2 regions of the Pigmentiphaga sp. CHJ604 genome follow, and region 1 is predicted to be linked to the other one. Evidence: predicted binding sites of a transcription regulator. Region 1 holds the regulator's gene; the other holds the start of a gene.
What was found. Region 1 encodes FNR, which switches genes on or off when oxygen is low (the NO sensors DNR and NnrR bind a similar motif). Its sites were predicted from a motif close to TTGATNNNNATCAA; they were not measured.
Positions count from the first base shown of each region.

Region 1 (8,354 bases):
TGATGGAACTGGCGGTGGCCAACCTGCTCGATGCCCTGGCGGGACGACAGCCGCGCGCCATGGTGAACCCGGCCGTGCGCGATGGCATGGGAGCGGCCCATGCATGACGATCCGCCCAGGGGCCTGGACCGGGGCCTGACCCACTACGGCGACACCGAATTCGCGCGCTTCCTGCGTCGCTCGTTCGCCCTGTCCATGGGGCACACGCGCGAGGCGCTGGCACGGCCCGTCATCGGCATCGCGCATCCGGGCGGCGATTTCAACAACTGCCACCGGCATTTTCCCGAGCTGGTCCAGGCGGTCAGGCGGGGCGTGCTGGCGGCGGGCGGGCTGCCCATGGAATTCCCCAGCATCTCGCTGGGCGAGCCGTTCCTGCATCCGACCAGCATGATGTTCCGCAACCTGATGTCGATGGACGTCGAGGAGATGATCCGCGCCCAGCCCATGGATGCGGTGGTGCTGGTGGGGGGCTGCGACAAGACGGTACCCGCGCAGCTGATGGGGGCGCTGTCGGCCGGATGTCCCGCCATCCAACTGGTGGGGGGGCCCATGATGACCGGGCGCCACCGGGGCGAGCGCCTGGGCGCCTGTACCGACTGCCGGCGCCACTGGGGCCGCTATCGCGCGGGTGCCATCGACGCGCACGAGATCGGCGCGATCGAAGGCAATCTGGCGACCACGGCAGGGACTTGCGCGGTCATGGGTACGGCCAGCACCATGGCCTGCGTGGCCGAGGCGCTGGGCATGATGCTGCCGCATACGGCGGCGATCCCGGCGGTCCACGCCGACCGCTTGCGGGCCGCCGAGGCCACGGGCGCGCAGGCGGTCCGCCTGGCGCGGGAAGGCCTGAGGCCCGATGCCATCGTGACCGGCAAGTCGGTGGACAACGCGCTGCGCGTGCTGCTGGCGATCAGCGGTTCGACCAATGCGGTCCTGCACCTGACGGCGATCGCCGGGAGGCTCGGGCTGCCGGTGGACGCCGCGCGGCTGAACCGGTTGTCGGAAGAGACGCCGGTACTGGTCGACCTCAAGCCCACGGGCTCGCACTACATGGAAGACCTGTACGCGGCCGGCGGCGTGCAGGCCATCCTGCGCGAGTTGCGCGACCTGCTGCACCTGGACTGCCTGACCGTGACCGGCCGCACGGTAGGCGAACTGCTGGACGAGCAGGGCGACGCCTGGGTGGACCGCGCGGTGATCCGGCCGCGCGCCGAACCGCTCAAGCCCGAGGGCGGGCTGCTGGCCCTGTCCGGCTCGCTCGCGCCCAATGGCGCGCTGATCAAGCGCGCCGCGGCGGACGAGGCGCTGTTCGAGCACACCGGCAGGGCGGTGGTGTTCGATACGCTGGAAGACATGGCCGAGCGGCTCGATGCCGAGGACCTGGACGTGCGGCCCGACGACGTGCTGGTGCTGCGCAACGCCGGACCGCTGGCGGCGGCCATGCCCGAAGCGGGCTACATCCCCATCCCGGCCAAGCTGGCGCGACAGGGCGTGCGCGACATGGTGCGCATCTCGGACGCGCGGATGAGCGGTACCGCGTACGGCACGGTGGTGCTGCACGTTTCGCCGGAAGCCGCGGCAGGCGGTCCGCTGGCCCTGGTCAGGAACGGCGACCTGATCCGCCTGTCGGTTGCGCGCCGCGCGATCGACCTGCTGGTGGACGAGGCCGAGCTGGAACGCCGCCGCGCCGCATGGACGTCCGCGCGGCCGGCCGCGCAGCGCGGCTACCGATGGCTGTACCAGCGGCACGTGATGCAGGCCGAGCACGGCTGCGACTTCGACTTCCTGCGCGCGCCGGCGCGCCCCGACGATGCCGGCGGCGGCCGGCAAGGAGACCCCGCATGACCGGAACCGTGTTTGCCCAACCCCTGGCCCAGTTGCCCGGCATCCTGCCCGAGATCGCGATCGACGCCATCCCCGACGACGAGCGCGTATGGGTGCCGCAGGCGCCCAACGTCTGGTTCCGTCCGCTGTTCTTCAACACCCTGGGGGGCGGCTGGTGCAACCTGCTGCGGGTGCGGCGCTCGGGCGTCCTGAGCCGGCACATCCATCCCGCGCCGGTGTTCGGCTACGTCATCAAGGGATCCTGGCGCTACCTGGAACACGATTGGGTGGCCTCGGCCGGCCGCTTCGTGTTCGAGCCGCCGGGCGAGATCCATACCTTGACGGTGGACGCGGATGGCAAGGACGACGAAATGATCACCTTCTTCAACGTCAGCGGCGCCATGGTCTACCTGGACGAGCGCGGCATGCAAATCGGCTACGAGGATGTGTTCAGCAAGATCGAGATGTGCAGGCGCCACTATCGGGAAGTCGGACTGGGCGAGGACTACGTGCGGCAGTTCATCCGCTAGCCGTCCTAGGGTTTGCATGAATTCCTGTCCGGGGCGTCAATAAGTAGTATTTATTTGTAGTATAAATAGCGGCGGAAAATCCATCCCGCGCCGCGTCGTTCTCTTCGTATCGTATCGAGGCACTATGGATCGTCGAACAGCATTGAAGGCGGCGGGCGGCGTGGTGGCCCTGCCGTGGGCGCGGGCGCTGCACGCCCAGGACAAATATCCTTCCCGTCCCGTGCGCATCGTGGTGCAGTATCCGCCGGGGGGCGTGACCGACGTCGCCGCCCGCCTGGTGGGCGAGGTGCTGACCCGCAAGTACGGCCAGCCCGTGGTCATCGAGAACCGCGCCGGGGCCAGCGGCATCATCGGCCAGCAGTACGTCGCCGGCCTGCCACCCGACGGCTACACGCTCATCACCGGCGGCCTGGGCGGCAACGTGATTCCGCCCGTCACGGTGCGCAACCTGCCCCTGGACGTGGTGCGGTCCTTCGTGCCCATTGCCCAGGTCGCGGAATTCGTCAACATCCTGGTCGTGCCGCAGCAACATCCCGCCACCTCGGTGCGCGAGCTGATCGCGTATGCCAAGCGTTCGTCCAAGCCGCTCAGCTACGGTTCGAACGGACTGGGCACCTCGGTGCACCTGACCAGCGAACTGTTCGCCTCGACCGCGGGAATCGACCTCATGCACGTCCCCTACAAGGGCAGCAACGAAGCGCTGGTCGATACGGTGAACGGCAATCTCGATTTCTGCTTCTCCAACCTGCCGCCGGTGATGCCCCTGCTCAAGAGCGGCAAGCTGCGCGCGCTGGCGGTGACCAGTTCGTATCGCATCAAGCAGTTGCCCGACGTGCCCACCATGGCCGAGGCGGGCGTGCAGGACTTCGTCGTCACCAGCTGGCTGGGCATCTATGGCCCGGCGAAGATGCCGGCGGCCATCGTCGAGCAATTGGGGCGGGACATCGCCGAAGGGCTGCGCCAACCCGACATGACGGCCAGGCTGGAAGCGGCCGCGTTCGAGCCGCGGCCGCTGGATTCGGTGGAATTCGCGCGGGTGAACCAGTCCGAACTGGCGCGCTGGGACGCCATCGCCAAGCGCTCCAAGGTGGCGCTGGAGTTCGGCCAGTAGGGCCGCCTGGCCGTGCATTGTCTATTCGGGACCCGGCGGATATAGTCATGCTGCCATGGACATCAACAAGCTCGACCTGAATCTCCTGCTGGTATTCGAGGCGCTCTATCTCGAGCGCAACGTGACTCGCGCGGGGGAACGCGTCGGACTGTCCCAGCCGTCCATGAGCAATGCCCTGCTGCGCTTGCGCAACCAATGCAACGACCCGCTGTTCGTTCGCACGCAGGGCGGCATGGAGCCCACTTCGTACGCGTCCGAGCTGGCGGGCAGCGTGCTGCGGGCGTTGGAACTGGTGCGCAATGGCTTCGAGCAGGCCAGCGGATTCGATCCGGGCTCCAGCCAGCGCAGCTTCACGCTCCTGATGTCCGATTTTTCCCAGTTCCTGGTGTTGCCGCAGCTCGTGGCGCGCTTCAAGTCGTCCGCGCCGGGCATCAGCCTGGAGGTCAGCAGCCTGAGCAGGGAACACTACCGGGCGGCCCTGGAAAGCGGCGACGCCGATCTCGCCGTCGGCAACCTGCAGGAGCTGCAAAGCGGTTTCTACCAGCAGGGCCTGTTCGTCGACCAGCACGTCTGCGTGATGGGCAGCGGTTTCCTCAAGGCGGGCGAGGCGATCACGCTGGACGAGTACCTCGCGGCGCGGCACCTGGTGGTCACGGCCAACAAGACCGACCTGCAGATAGAGAAGGAGCTGGGCAAGCAGGGGCACCGGCGCGAAGTGGCGCTGCGCGTGCCCAACTACCTGGTGCTGCCCAAGATCCTGGCGCAGACGGACCTGATCGTCACGGTGCCCGAGGTCATCGCCCAGGCCATTACCGACGATGCCGCCGGAGCGACCTGGTCGCGGCTGCCCTTCCAGACCCCGCATACCCACATCCGCCAGTTCTGGCATGCGCGCTACCACCACGACAGCGCCAATACCTGGCTGCGCCGGCAGATCGCCGACCTGCACATAGGCGCCAGCCTGCGCAAGGTGGGGGCCGGCCCGACGCCGCCGGCGTGTCCCGAGGCGGCATGAACGGCCGCGCGGCTATTGCGCCAGCGCGACCAGGTGGCCCCAGTTCAGCCGCGATTGCAGATGGAAGTAGGTCATGGCCAGCCAGCCCTTGCGCATCCACGCGGTGACCGTGGCGTCGGGCAACTGGTCGAAGCGGGTCTCGTCCACCACCAGGAAGCCGTCCAGCGTGACGCGCTCGCCGCCTTGCAGGTCCACGGCCACCTGGCGCGGGATCAGCAGGTTCTCGGCCCGCAGGGCCGCGACGTAGTCGCGGGTCATCGCGAGCCCGGCCTGGAGTTCCCCCAGGAATTGCAGCATTTCCCCGACGACAGGAGAGGGTTGGCCATCCTCGAACAGGGGCTGGGCGTCGTCGGCGGCACTGCGCAGGTGGGCGGCATCCTCGTCCACGCACAGCGCGTAGCGCTGGCTGGCCGGGTCTTCCTGCAGGATGAACGGATAGCGCCGCAAATGGGCGGGAATGTAGCGGTTGGGCCGCCACCGCCCGGCGGCATCCACCAGGAGGTTCTGCGCGCTGCGCAGGCCCAGTACCGCCATGGGCATCTGTTCTTCGCCGGCGAACACGATGGGCAGGTCCCGCGCCGCCATCGCGAACTCCGTCGCCACCAGCGGCACGGCGGTCTGGCCGCGCGAGAAGGCGTAGCCGGCCTGGCGGTCGAGCCGCAGGTGGGCATGCCGTTGCGGGTCCAGCGCGCGGGCCTGGGCGAACATGGGGGCGTTGGCGCCCGCCTGGGGAGAGGTGGTCATCGGTATCCTGCTAGCAATGGGGGCCGGCCAGGCGCCGCAGCGCCGCCATGTCCACGATCTCGACCTGCTTCTGCTGGATGCGCAGCACGCCGGACTTGGCGAAACGCGAGAACAGACGGCTGACGGTCTCGAGGGTCAGTCCCAGGAAGTTGCCGATTTCCTCGCGGCTCATACGCAGCACGAACGCGGACGAGGAATAGCCGCGCGCGGCCAGGCGCTCCGACAGGCTGACCAGGAAGACGGCCAGCCGTTCCTCGGCGCGCATGGTACCCAGGGACAGCAGCATCTGCTGGTCTTGTTCGATCTCGCGACTCATCAGCCGCATGAGCTGGCGTTGCAGCGAGGGCAGGTGGTTGGCCAGCGAGGACAGGTCGCGCACCGGGATCACGCAGACCTCGCTGTCTTCCAGCGCGATGGCGGTCGAAGCATGGCTGTTGCGGCCCAGTCCGTCCAGCCCGACGATTTCGCCGGGCAGGTGAAAGCCGGTGATCTGCTGGCGGCCGTCCGCCAGTTCCAGATAGGTTTTCAGGGTGCCGAAGCGGATGCCATAGACGGCGTCCAGGCCGTCCTCGAAGCGAAAGAGGGATTCGCCCCGGGCGAGCCGCACGCGCTGCTGCACCAGTTCGTCCATTCGCCCGGCATCCTCGGCGGCCATGCCGACGGGCAGGCAGAACTGCCCCAGCCCGCAGGTCGAGCAGCGTATGGAGTCGAGGGTAAGCGGAATGCGTTTGGTCATGGCTGGTCTTTGTTCTGGGCCGGCCGCAGCGGCCTGGGCGGCGTCTGCCCTAAGGCAGGCGCTTGGCGTAGCTCTGCCGCAGCATGTCGATGAATACCCGGACGCGCAGCGGCAGGTGCTTGCGCTGAGGATACACGGCATAGATGGCGTTGGGGGGCGCGGCGAACTGGTCCAGCACCGTCACCAGGCGGCCTTCCTTCAGGTCGTCCTCGATTTCCCACAGCGATCGCCATGCCAGTCCCCGCCCGTCCAGAGTCCAGGCATGGAGCACGGCGCCGTCGGTGCATTCCAGCGTACCCGATATGCGCTGCGGCGTCGTCTTGCCATCGATGGTGAAGAGCCAGCCGCGTGCCTGGTTGACGCCGGTGCCGAAGGACAGGCAGTTGTGGCGCGCCAGGTCGGCGGGGTGTTCGGGCGTGCCGTGCCGGCGCAGGTAGGCGGGCGAGGCGACCACCATCCGGCGGTTGTCGGCCAGGCGCACGCTGACCATGCTGGAGTCGGCCAGATCGCCGATCCGGATGGCGCAGTCATAGCCTTCGTTGACCAGGTCCACCAGCCGGTCGCTCAGGTCCAGCGTCACCGTGATGCCGGGATAGGCGTCCAGCAGCCGGGGCAGCAGGGGCGCCACGTGGCGCCGGCCGAATCCGCCCGGGGCCGTGACGCGGAAGTGCCCCTTGGGATGTTCGCCGCCCGCCGCCACGCTGTTTTCGGCGTTCTCGAGCGACTGCAGGATCTGCTGGCATTCCTCGAAGAATTCCGTGCCCTCGGCGCTGAGCGAGATCTTGCGCGTGGTACGGATCAGCAGCTTGACCCCCAGCCTGGCTTCCAGCGCGTCGATGCGCCGGCCGATGACGGCGGGAGCGACTCCTTCGCTGCGTGCCGCGGCCGACAGGCTTCCGCGCACGACGGCCGAGACGAAGGATTCGATCTGCTTGAAGCGGTCCATGGGAGGCCGGGCGATTTATGCAAATTAGTAAATAATTTGCGCCCGATTTTAGCCTATTCTTAAAAACCGGAGGGGCCGGCGCATCAACCCTGAGGTTCGCGTTGCAGGACGCGGATCAACTGATCGATATCCAGCGGCTTGGTCAGGTGAAAGGCGAACCCGGCATCCAGGCAGCGGCGCACGTCGGACTCCATGCCGTAGCCCGTGAGCGCGACCGCGATCTGGTCGGCCTGAGGGGCATAGTGCCGCAGCACGTCGATGCCATCGCCATCGGGCAGCCCCATGTCGCTGACCAGGACGTCGTAGCGCTTGGCGTCGACGCAGCGGCAGGCTGCCGCCACGTTTTCCGCGACCTCGACCTCGTAGCCGTATTCGCTCAGCAGGAACTGCATGGCTTCGGCGGTATCGACGTTGTCCTCCACCAGCAGGATGCTGGCGGGGCGGACCAGGGGCGCGGAGACGGACTGCGCCTGCTCGACCGGGGCGTCCGGGGCCCCGCTGGCCGGATCGTCCAGCGCCAGCGTGAAGGTCGTGCCCTTGCCCTGGCCGTCGCTGCGCACGCTCAGGGTGCCGCCATGGCGCTGCGCCAGGGAGCTGGCGATGGCCAGTCCCAGCCCCAGGCCGCCGCGCGACTGGGCGGCGTCTTCCTCGCCCTGGTCGAAGGCGTTGAAGATGCGCTTGAGCGCCTGCGGGGGAATCCCGATGCCGGTGTCCGAGACGTCGACGGCGATCTTGCCGGGCATCGGCTGGTACACGGTCACGCGTATCTCGCCGCCGCGCGGCGTGAACTTGATGGCGTTCTTCAGCAGGTTCCAGACGATCTGCTGCAGGCGGGCCGGGTCGGCCTGCACGATGACCGGATAGGGCAGCGGCGTGTAGTGCAGCTCGATGTGCCGCGCGGCCGCTTCCTCGCGGAAGATCTCGGCGATCCCGTTCAGGATGCCGACCAGGTCGGTGGGTTCGAGGCGCAGGCTGAGCTTGTCGTTGACGATCTTGGAGATGTCGAGCAGGTCGTCGATCAGGCGTGCCTCGACCTCGACGTTGCGCTTGATGAGCTCGACGCTGCGGCGGCATTCGGGGGGAAGGTCCTGGCGCAGGTCCAGCGCCTGCGCCGCCGCGTAGATCGGGCCCAGCGGCGTGCGCAGCTCGTGCGACAGCACGGCCAGGAAGCGGTCCTTGGCACGGTTGGCGGCCTCGGCCTGTTCCTTGGCCACCTGCAGCAGATCGGCCGCGACCCGGCTGTCGGTCATGTCGCGCACGATGCGCGAGAAGCCGCGCACGGCGCCGCCGTTGCCGAAAATGGCGGTCGTCACGACCGAGGCATAGAAGGTGGCGCCGTTCTTGCGCATCAGCCATCGTTCCTCGGCCAGGCTGTTGCCGGTGCCGATGTCGGCGAGCTGTTGGCGCAGCGGCACGGGCTCGGGCTGGCCGGGTTCGGGCGGGAGATT
Region 1 is NZ_CP136998.1:3,357,810-3,366,163, reverse strand. Features, by position in the region: gene R4823_RS16205 (D-glycerate dehydrogenase) at 1-107, shown strand, start outside; gene R4823_RS16200 (IlvD/Edd family dehydratase) at 100-1,845, shown strand; gene R4823_RS16195 (2,4'-dihydroxyacetophenone dioxygenase family protein) at 1,842-2,354, shown strand; gene R4823_RS16190 (tripartite tricarboxylate transporter substrate binding protein) at 2,479-3,465, shown strand; gene R4823_RS16185 (LysR family transcriptional regulator) at 3,521-4,480, shown strand; gene R4823_RS16180 (SapC family protein) at 4,493-5,224, opposite strand; gene fnr (fumarate/nitrate reduction transcriptional regulator Fnr) at 5,235-5,960, opposite strand; gene R4823_RS16170 (LysR family transcriptional regulator) at 6,010-6,906, opposite strand; gene R4823_RS16165 (response regulator) at 6,990-8,354, opposite strand, start outside.

Region 2 (8,354 bases), 2.5 Mb from region 1:
GCACCGGGCCGCCCCCGCCCAGGACGTACTCGGGCGTGCCGTCGGGCTTGCTGCGCGCATAGGGGTAGACCGCCTCGCTGCCCAGCACCAGCATGTCGTAGTGGCGCGGATCGAGCTGGACCGGCTGGCGGGGATGGTAATAGACCATGACCAGGTCGCTGCCGCCCTGCACCAGGCTGATCGCGGCGTCATGGACGTTCAGCGCCATCAGCCTGGCCGTGAAATCCGGCAGGCCGGCCTCGGCCCGGATACGGCTCAGCCAGCGCGGGAAGAAGGTCAGCGACAGGGTATGGGGTACGGCGAAGTCGATCACCGCCTGCGAGGCGGGACGCATGCCCCGCAGCATCGCGCGGGTCTCGTCCAGCTTGGCCAGCATGGCGATGGCTTCGGCGCGGAAGGTCTCGCCGGCGGGCGTCAGGCGGGTGGGGTAGACGGCGCGGTCGACCAGATCGGTGCCGACCCAGGCCTCCAGGGCCTGGATACGGCGCGAGAAGGCGGGCTGCGTGATGTGTCGCAGCTCGGCCGCCCGCGAAAACGAACGGGTCTCGGCCAGCGCGATGAAATCTTCGAGCCACTTGGCTTCCATGCTTGCAACCGTGGAGGAACCGGCGGAAATTGTACCGTGGGGCCGGTGCCGCGCCCGGCCGGGCATACACTTGCCGCATGGCCCCGCGCCGCACCGACCATCTTCCTGGAGTCCAGCGTGACCGATTCGCTCCCCTACCCGCCCCCTGCCCCCAATTCGCTGCCCGCCGGCCAGATGCCGGTGCTGCGCGTCATCCCCATGCCCGCCGACTCCAACCCGTCGGGCGACGTGTTCGGGGGCTGGATCATGGCCCAGGTCGACCTTGCCGGGTCGGTGCCCGCCCAGGGCCGCGCCAACGGCCGCGTCGCCACCGTGGCCGTGACCTCGTTCGTGTTCAAGGAACCGGTGTTCGTGGGCGACCTGCTCAGCTTCTACGCCCACATCGTCAAGACCGGCCGCACCTCGATCACGGTCGCGGTCGAGGTCTACGCCGAACGCATCCGCCTCAACTCGGAAGTCGTCAAGGTCACCGAGGCCACCCTGGTCTACGTGGCGACCGACCACCAGCGGCGCCCGCGCCCCCTGCCGGACCTGCGCGCGGACTGAACCCGTCTGGACACCCATGGCGATTAGTGGCACATTGACCACAAGGACGTCACCGCCCCAGCCCAGCCGGCACAGACCGGCCGGCCAGCCAACACGGCAGGCACGCAGGCCCTGCCCCCAAGGCGAAGGAGACTCACCATGGACATATCCGGTTCGCGCCTGATTCCAGCGTCCCAGGAACGCACCTGGAACAAGCTCGTCGCTCCCGAGACCCTCAAGGTCTGTATCAGCGGATGCGAAAAGGTCGAGCGCCTCTCCGAAAACGAATACCGGGTCAACCTGCGGGCCGAGGTCGGCCCGCTGTCGGCCCGCTTCCACGGCCGGCTGCAGCTGACCGACATCCGGCCCCAGGACTCCTACCACCTCACTTTCGAGGGGGAAGGCGGCGTGGCCGGATCGGCCAAGGGTTACGCCGACATCCGGCTGACGCCGGAAGGCGACGGCACGCGGGTCTCGTACACCGCCCACGCCGACCTGGAAGGCAAGCTCGCCCAGTTGCGCACGGACCAGGCCGAGAAGATCGCGCGCAAGATGATGGACAACTTCTTCGCGCTGTTCTCGGTCTGCGCGTGCCGGGCGCTGGAACGTCCCGCGCCCCGTCCGCCGCGCGTGGCCAGGCCGATGGCCGCCGGCGGCGCGCATGCCCTGCACCTGCCCTCGCAATGGGTCAACCGGCTGTCGTGGCTGGCCGCGCTGGCCGTCATCGCGGGCCTGGTGGTCTACCACACCTTCCTGCACTGAGCGCGGCAACGGCGCGCCGCGGCGTTCAGCGGCGCACGTTCTTCATCTTGATGCGCTGGGACAGGGCCATCATCGCGACGCAGAACACGATGGCCATCACCATGCCGGCCTCGATGCCGGTATTGACCGACGTGCGGGCGATGACCAGCCCCACCAGCGCGGTGCCCACCGCGCTGCCCAGGGTGCGCATGGTCTGGATCAGCGCCGAGGCCACGCCCACGTCGCGGCGCTCGGCGATCATCTGCATGAACAGCGTCAGGTTGGGGATGATGAAGCCCATGCCCACGCCGGCCAGGCCGAACGAGACCACGGCGAAGGCCATGGACGATCCGCGCTCCAGGAACATCACGCCCAGGCAGCCCACGGCCAGCAGCAGCGCGCCGAACACCATCAGCCGCTGAGGCTGGCTCTGGCGCGGGAACAGGCGCCCGTTGATGACGCTGCCCACCGGTATGCAGGCCACCAGCGGCGCGAGGATCATGCCCGCCTGGGTGGGGCTCAGCCCCACCTCCACCTGCAGCAGCAGCGGGCCGTAGTAGATCAGGATGAACATCACCGCGCCGGTCATCACGCCGACGACGTTCAACAGGCGCGACTCCCTGCGCTCGAGCACGCGCAACGGGAACATGGGCTGTTCCAGGCGGCGCTCGTACCAGACGAGCAGGAAGACCGACACGGCGGCCACAGCCAGGAACACCAGGCCCAGCACCGGACGCGGGTGGGTGGAGAAGCCCAGCTCGAGCGCCGCCATGGGCGTGCCCACGGCCAGCGCCAGCAGCGCCCCGCCCAGCCAGTCTATGCGCGGCGGCGTGTCGTGCCGGGGCTTGAGCGGCGGGAAATACCGCCACAGCATCACGAAGGCGATCACCCCCATCACCGGGCTGACGAAGAACGCCGCCCGCCAGCCGAAGGATTCGGTGATCGCCCCGCCCAGCAGCGGCCCCACGCCGCTGGCCACCGCGAACGACGTCGAGATCAGGGCCTGCCAGCGCACGCGCCGCATGGCATCGGGAAACAGGTCGGCGGGCGCCGCGAAGGCGGTGGCGATCATCATGCCGCCGCCCACACCCTGCAGGGTGCGGGCCGCGATCAGTTGCGGCATCGACTGGCTGATGCCGCACAGCACCGAGCCCAGCGACACCAGGCCCAGCGAGACGAGGATGAAGTATTTGCGTCCGAACAGGTCGCCCAGGCGGCCGAAGATGGGAATGACGATGGCCGAGGCCAGCAGGTAGCCCGTGCCGACCCAGGCATACAGGGGCATGCCGCCCAGCTCGGCCACCACGCGCGGCAGCGTGGTGCCGACGATGGTCGAATCCAGCGCCACCAGCATCACGACCGCGCAGATCCCGATCAGCGCCAGGATCAGCTGGCGCTGGTCTTCTACCGGTGAATCGAGATCGGAAGGCGGGCGGGGGCTGGCGTGCCCGGGCTGAGATGGCGGGTGCGGCGGGTTCTCGGACATTTGCGCATAATCATATACCGCGCCCCGGGTATACCCCTACCCCCCCAATGGCCCGCCGTTCAAAAGCGATAGCCGATAGCGATGGTCGGCACCCACGGATCGATGCGCGCCTTGCCGATCTGGCTGCCGTTCAGCTTCACCTTGGACGAAATGTCGATGTAGCGCAGGCTGGCGTTCAGGAACCAGCGCTCGCCCATCTTCACGTCCACCCCTACCTGCGCTGCCAGCCCCCACGAGTCGCCCAGGCTCAGGTCCTGGCCGGCCAGGGCGCCCGCGGCCCGGGTGTGGAAGAAGCGCGTGTAGTTCACGCCCAGGCCGACATAGGGCTGCACCTGCGAATCGGGCAGGAAGTGCCATTGCACGCTAAGCGTGGGCGGCAGTTGCCGGGACGAACCGATGTTGCCGCCCACCGCGCCGGAAGCGCCGATGTCGTGCCGGAAGGGTACGGCGGCCAGCAGCTCGATCCCGACGTTGCGGGTGGCCATGTAGGTCAGACTGGCGCTGGGCCGCGTCGAATTGCCGGCGTCCAGGCGCACGGCCCCGTTCAGGACGGTGCCGTTGTCCGATTTCGGCCGGACCTGGCTGATGCCGGCCTTGAGCAGCCAGTCGCCGGCTTCGTGCGCCTGCGCGGCCGAAAACGCCGCGGCAAGAAGGGCGGCAAGCAGGATGGGCGGCGTGCGGCGGGAAAACATGAGGAGCTCCATATCGAACGATGAGGCTCCAGCTTGGCAGCCCCTCGCCCCGCGCGCCTTGTCCCAGATCAAGCCGCCCTCGGGCACGCCGCTTGCTGGGGCATCCGGCTGCCCACGCGGCGCCCCACTATGGAGATCGACATGGCCAAGCCGTTGCAAGGACTCACCGTTGCCATCGTGGCAACCGACAATTTCGAACAGGTCGAACTGACGAGCCCGAAGGAAGCGCTGGAACGCGCGGGTGCCACGGTGCACATTCTTTCCGCCCAGGCCGGCGAGATCCGGGGCATGAAGCATGACGAGAAGGCCGACCGCTTCCGCGTGGAGGCGAGCTGGAACGACGCCGACCCGACCCGCTATGCGGGCGTGGTGGTGCCCGGCGGCGTTTTCAACGCGGACGTCATCCGCACCGACAAGGGCGCACAGCGCTTCGTGCAGGCGTTGCACGACACGGGCAAGCCGGTCGCCGTCATCTGCCACGGCCCCTGGCTGCTGGTGTCGGCCGGCATGGTCGACGGCCGGCAACTGACCAGTTGGCCATCGTTGCAGGACGACATCCGCAATGCCGGCGGACAGTGGGTGGACGAGGAAGTCGTGCTGGACGGCAACCTCATCACCAGCCGCAAGCCCGACGACCTGCCGGCATTCAACGCGAAGCTGATCGCCGCGCTGTCCAACGTCGAGAGCGCCGACACGCCATCGGGCGCGCAGCCTACCTGACCCCGGGTATGTGCCCGGCGCGGGGGCGGCCAGCAACCCCTATACTTGCCGCGACCAGGCAAGTATAGGTAGCGCCGCCGTATGAATGTGACCCTGCGCCAGATGCGCGCGTTCGTCGAAGTCGTGCATTGCGGCGGTTTCACCGCGGCCTCGCGGCGGCTGCACCTGACCCAGTCCGCCACCAGCCTGCTGGTGCGCGAACTCGAAGGCCAGCTGGGCTTGCAGTTGCTGGACCGGTCCACGCGCAAGCTCGCGGTCACCGAGGCCGGCGCCGAATTCCTGCAGCATGCGGAACGCATCCTGGGCGAAGTCGAGCAAGCCATCCGCCGCACCCAGGACCTGGTGCAGATGCGCCGCGGGCGCGTCACGGTGGCGACCACGCCGGTCATGGCGGCCACACTGCTGCCCGACGCCATCGCCACCTTCCAGGCCGCCCATCCCGCCATCGAAGTCCGCCTGTCCGACGCGCCGGTCGACGTCATCCTGCGGCAGGTGCAGCAGGGCGAGGTCGACCTGGGCGTGGGAGTGTTCACCGGCAATGAGGTGGAGCTGAACCGCAGCCTGCTGATGCGCCATCCGCTGGGCGCCATGATTCCCAGCGCATGGCCGCTGGCGCGACGACGGCGGGACCTGGCTTGGGCCGACCTGGCCAGCCAGCCGATGATCGTCGTGCCGCAGTCCAGCGGCTCGCTGCCGCAGATCGACCGCGTACTGCACCAGTCGGGCATCGCGGCCGAGCCGCGCTTCGAGGTGCACTATCTGTGGTCGGCCATCGGTCTGGTCGAGGCCGGCCTGGGCATCGCGGTACTGCCGTCCTACGCGGGGCTGCTGGCCCGATCGAAACGCGCGCGCTTTCGCGTGCTGCACGACCCGGTGGTGTATCGCAAGATCGAACTGGTCACGCAGCCCGGCCGTTCGCTGTCGCCGGCGGCGGCGTCCTTCCGCGCCCACCTGGCGGCGCACTGCAAGGAATTCGAGGAACGCGGCTGATGCCGCGCCGGCCGTCCCGGCCGGCGCGCGTTCACCGCGCTGCCAGTTCGCGCACGGACTGGGCCGCGTCACGCACGATCTGCGCGGGATCGCAGGCGGTCCACTGCCCGTGCCGGCGCAAGACCCGCCCGTCGACGATGACGGTATCCACGTTGGCCGGCTGGGCCGAGTAGACCAGCGAGAAGGCCGGGTCCGCCACCGGCGCCATGTTCAGGTCCGTGGTGCGGACCAGGATGACGTCGGCCCGCTTGCCCGCCTCGAGCGAACCGACGCGGTCCGCGATGCCCAGGTCGCGCGCGCCGTCCAGCGTGGCCAGCCGCAGCAGGCGGCGCGCCGTGAGCGGGACCTCGGCGCCGAAACGCTGGCGATGCGACCACAGCAGGGCGCGCATGCAGGCAAAGAAATCGGCGTTGGCCGAGGCCGACGAACTGTCCACCGACAGGCTCTGCCGCACGCAGGCGCACTCCAGCTCGTGGAACTGGATCACGCCGCGCGATGCCTGGGCGTACAACACCTCGATCACCGGCGAACACGAGAACGAGACGCCGCAGGCGGCCAGCCGCAGCTGCTCCTGCGGCGACACGCCCTGAGGATGCACCAGTTGCAGGTCCGGCCCCAGCAGGCCGTGCGCGTCCAGCACCGACACCACGCCGGGGCGCGCGTGCATGGTGATGGGCAGCCCCAGGCGCCGCACGCCCGCGAATTCCGTGCGCACGACGTCGATGGGTACGGTGCCGCGCGGATTGGAAACCGGCGTGCGAAGCGCCGCGCCCAAGTGGATCATGGGATCGCCGGCCGCTTCCCGGGCGACTTCGGCGAGGCCCGCCAGGTCCATCGCGCGGTCCAGCGGCAGGTCCTGCCCCCAGCCGTAGGCCAGGCGGCCCCGTATGCCCAGGCTGCGCATGGCCGCCAGTTCCGCGCGCGCGTGATCGGGCGTGCGGGTGTTGTGCGACCAGTTGTGGACCGTGGTGATGCCGCCCGCCAAACCTTCGGCCAGCCCCAGCCGCACCGAATGGTAGGAGTCGTCCGGCGTGAACTTCGGCCCCACGGACAAGGTCACGGGGAAATAGCCGCGCGCCGCCTCGTCGCCGCTCATCAGCGCGCGCAGCGAGCAGTTCCACAGGTGCCAGTGCGTGTCGACGAAGCCCGGCATCACGATCATGCCGCGCGCATCCAGCTCCCGCGCGCCCGGCACGCGCAGCCCCCGGCCGATCGCCACCAGCGTGCCGTCGCGGACATGGACGTCGGCATCGGGCAGGTCGTCCATGCCGTCGGCCATGGTCATCACATGGCCGCCCCGTATCACGAATTCCTCGCGCGCGGGCAGGCCGGACACGTGTCCGGCCGCCTCGTGCCATCTTGCTGACTGCATGCCCATTAGTCGGCCTTGGCTCCGGTCAGGCGGATCAGGCGTTCCTTGTGGCGCATTTCGTCGCGCAGCGCGGCGGCGAATTCAGCCGGCGCCGAGAACACCGGGTCGAAGCCGCGCGCGGCCACGAAGCGCTGCTGGAATTCCGGATCGGCGGCGATCGCCTTCACGTCGGCATGGATGCGCTGGATCACGGCGTCGGGCGTGCCGCCGGTGGCGAACAGGCCGAACCAGGATTCGCGCGGGTCGACGTCGGCATAGCCGGCCTCCGCCAGGGTAGGCACGTCGGGCTCGGACGCCAGCCGGCTGGCCCGCGCGATGGCCAGCGGCTTCATCTTGCCCGCGCGGATGTGAGGCTCGGCGATGGCCGCGCCCACCATGGCCAGTTGCACCTCGCCGCCGATCAGCGCCGTCACGGCCGGCATGATGCCCTTGTAGGGCACCTGGGTGATCCGTATGCCCGTCTTGTGCCGCAGCCCCTCGAACAGCAGATGGGGCAGGCTGCCCGATCCCATCGAGGCGTAGTTCAGCTCGTTGGGCCTGGCCTTCGCCAGCGCGACCAGTTCGTCGAGCGTGGCGGCCTTCACGGACGGATGCGCCAGCACCATCTGTGGCAGGCTGACCAGTTGCGAGATCGGCGCCAGGTCGCGCACGGCATCGTAGGGCAGCTTGTCGTACAGGAAGGGGTTGCTGGTGATGGTCGATTCGCTGGTGACCAGCAGGGTGTGGCCATCGGGCGCCGCCTTGGCGACGGCGTCGGCGCCGATGATGGAAGCCGCTCCCAGCTTGTTCTCGACGATGACCGGCCGGCCCCATTTCTGCCCCAGGCGCTCGGCCAGGGCGCGGGCGATCACGTCCACGCCGCCTCCGGGCGCATAGGGCACGACGATGCGCACCGGCCGCGCCGGCCAGGCCGGCTGCCCCATCGCCGGCCCCGCGGCCGCGACGCCCAGGGCCGCGGCACATGCCGCCAGCCACCGGCGGCGACCCTGCGCCGCCGCTGTACTTGCTTGCCTCATCACTTCTCCTTCCCGCCGGACGGCCCGGAAAGCAAGGCCCGCCTTCCGATGTCCCGCGGCGACATGGCAGGCATTTCACCCGCGGGCGGCGGGACAGGCAAACGAGAAAAATTTGTAGTTCTATCAGTTGGCCATCTAAATACGTGCTCCCGCCGCGCTTACACGCTGTCATGAAAAAAGACGCGAAATCTGCAAGAATCGGGCGCTCCGCCTTCGCCGGCCGCGC
Region 2 is NZ_CP136998.1:823,920-832,273, reverse strand. Features, by position in the region: gene R4823_RS04155 (LysR family transcriptional regulator) at 1-586, opposite strand, end outside; gene R4823_RS04150 (acyl-CoA thioesterase) at 761-1,132, shown strand; gene R4823_RS04145 (carbon monoxide dehydrogenase subunit G) at 1,271-1,873, shown strand; gene R4823_RS04140 (MFS transporter) at 1,899-3,338, opposite strand; gene R4823_RS04135 (OmpW family outer membrane protein) at 3,398-4,030, opposite strand; gene R4823_RS04130 (type 1 glutamine amidotransferase domain-containing protein) at 4,172-4,750, shown strand; gene R4823_RS04125 (LysR substrate-binding domain-containing protein) at 4,832-5,740, shown strand; gene R4823_RS04120 (amidohydrolase family protein) at 5,772-7,112, opposite strand; gene R4823_RS04115 (tripartite tricarboxylate transporter substrate binding protein) at 7,118-8,128, opposite strand.
Region 2: R4823_RS04135 (OmpW family outer membrane protein) is a predicted target of FNR. The motif match lies at 4,089-4,102, and genes of this name have one in related genera.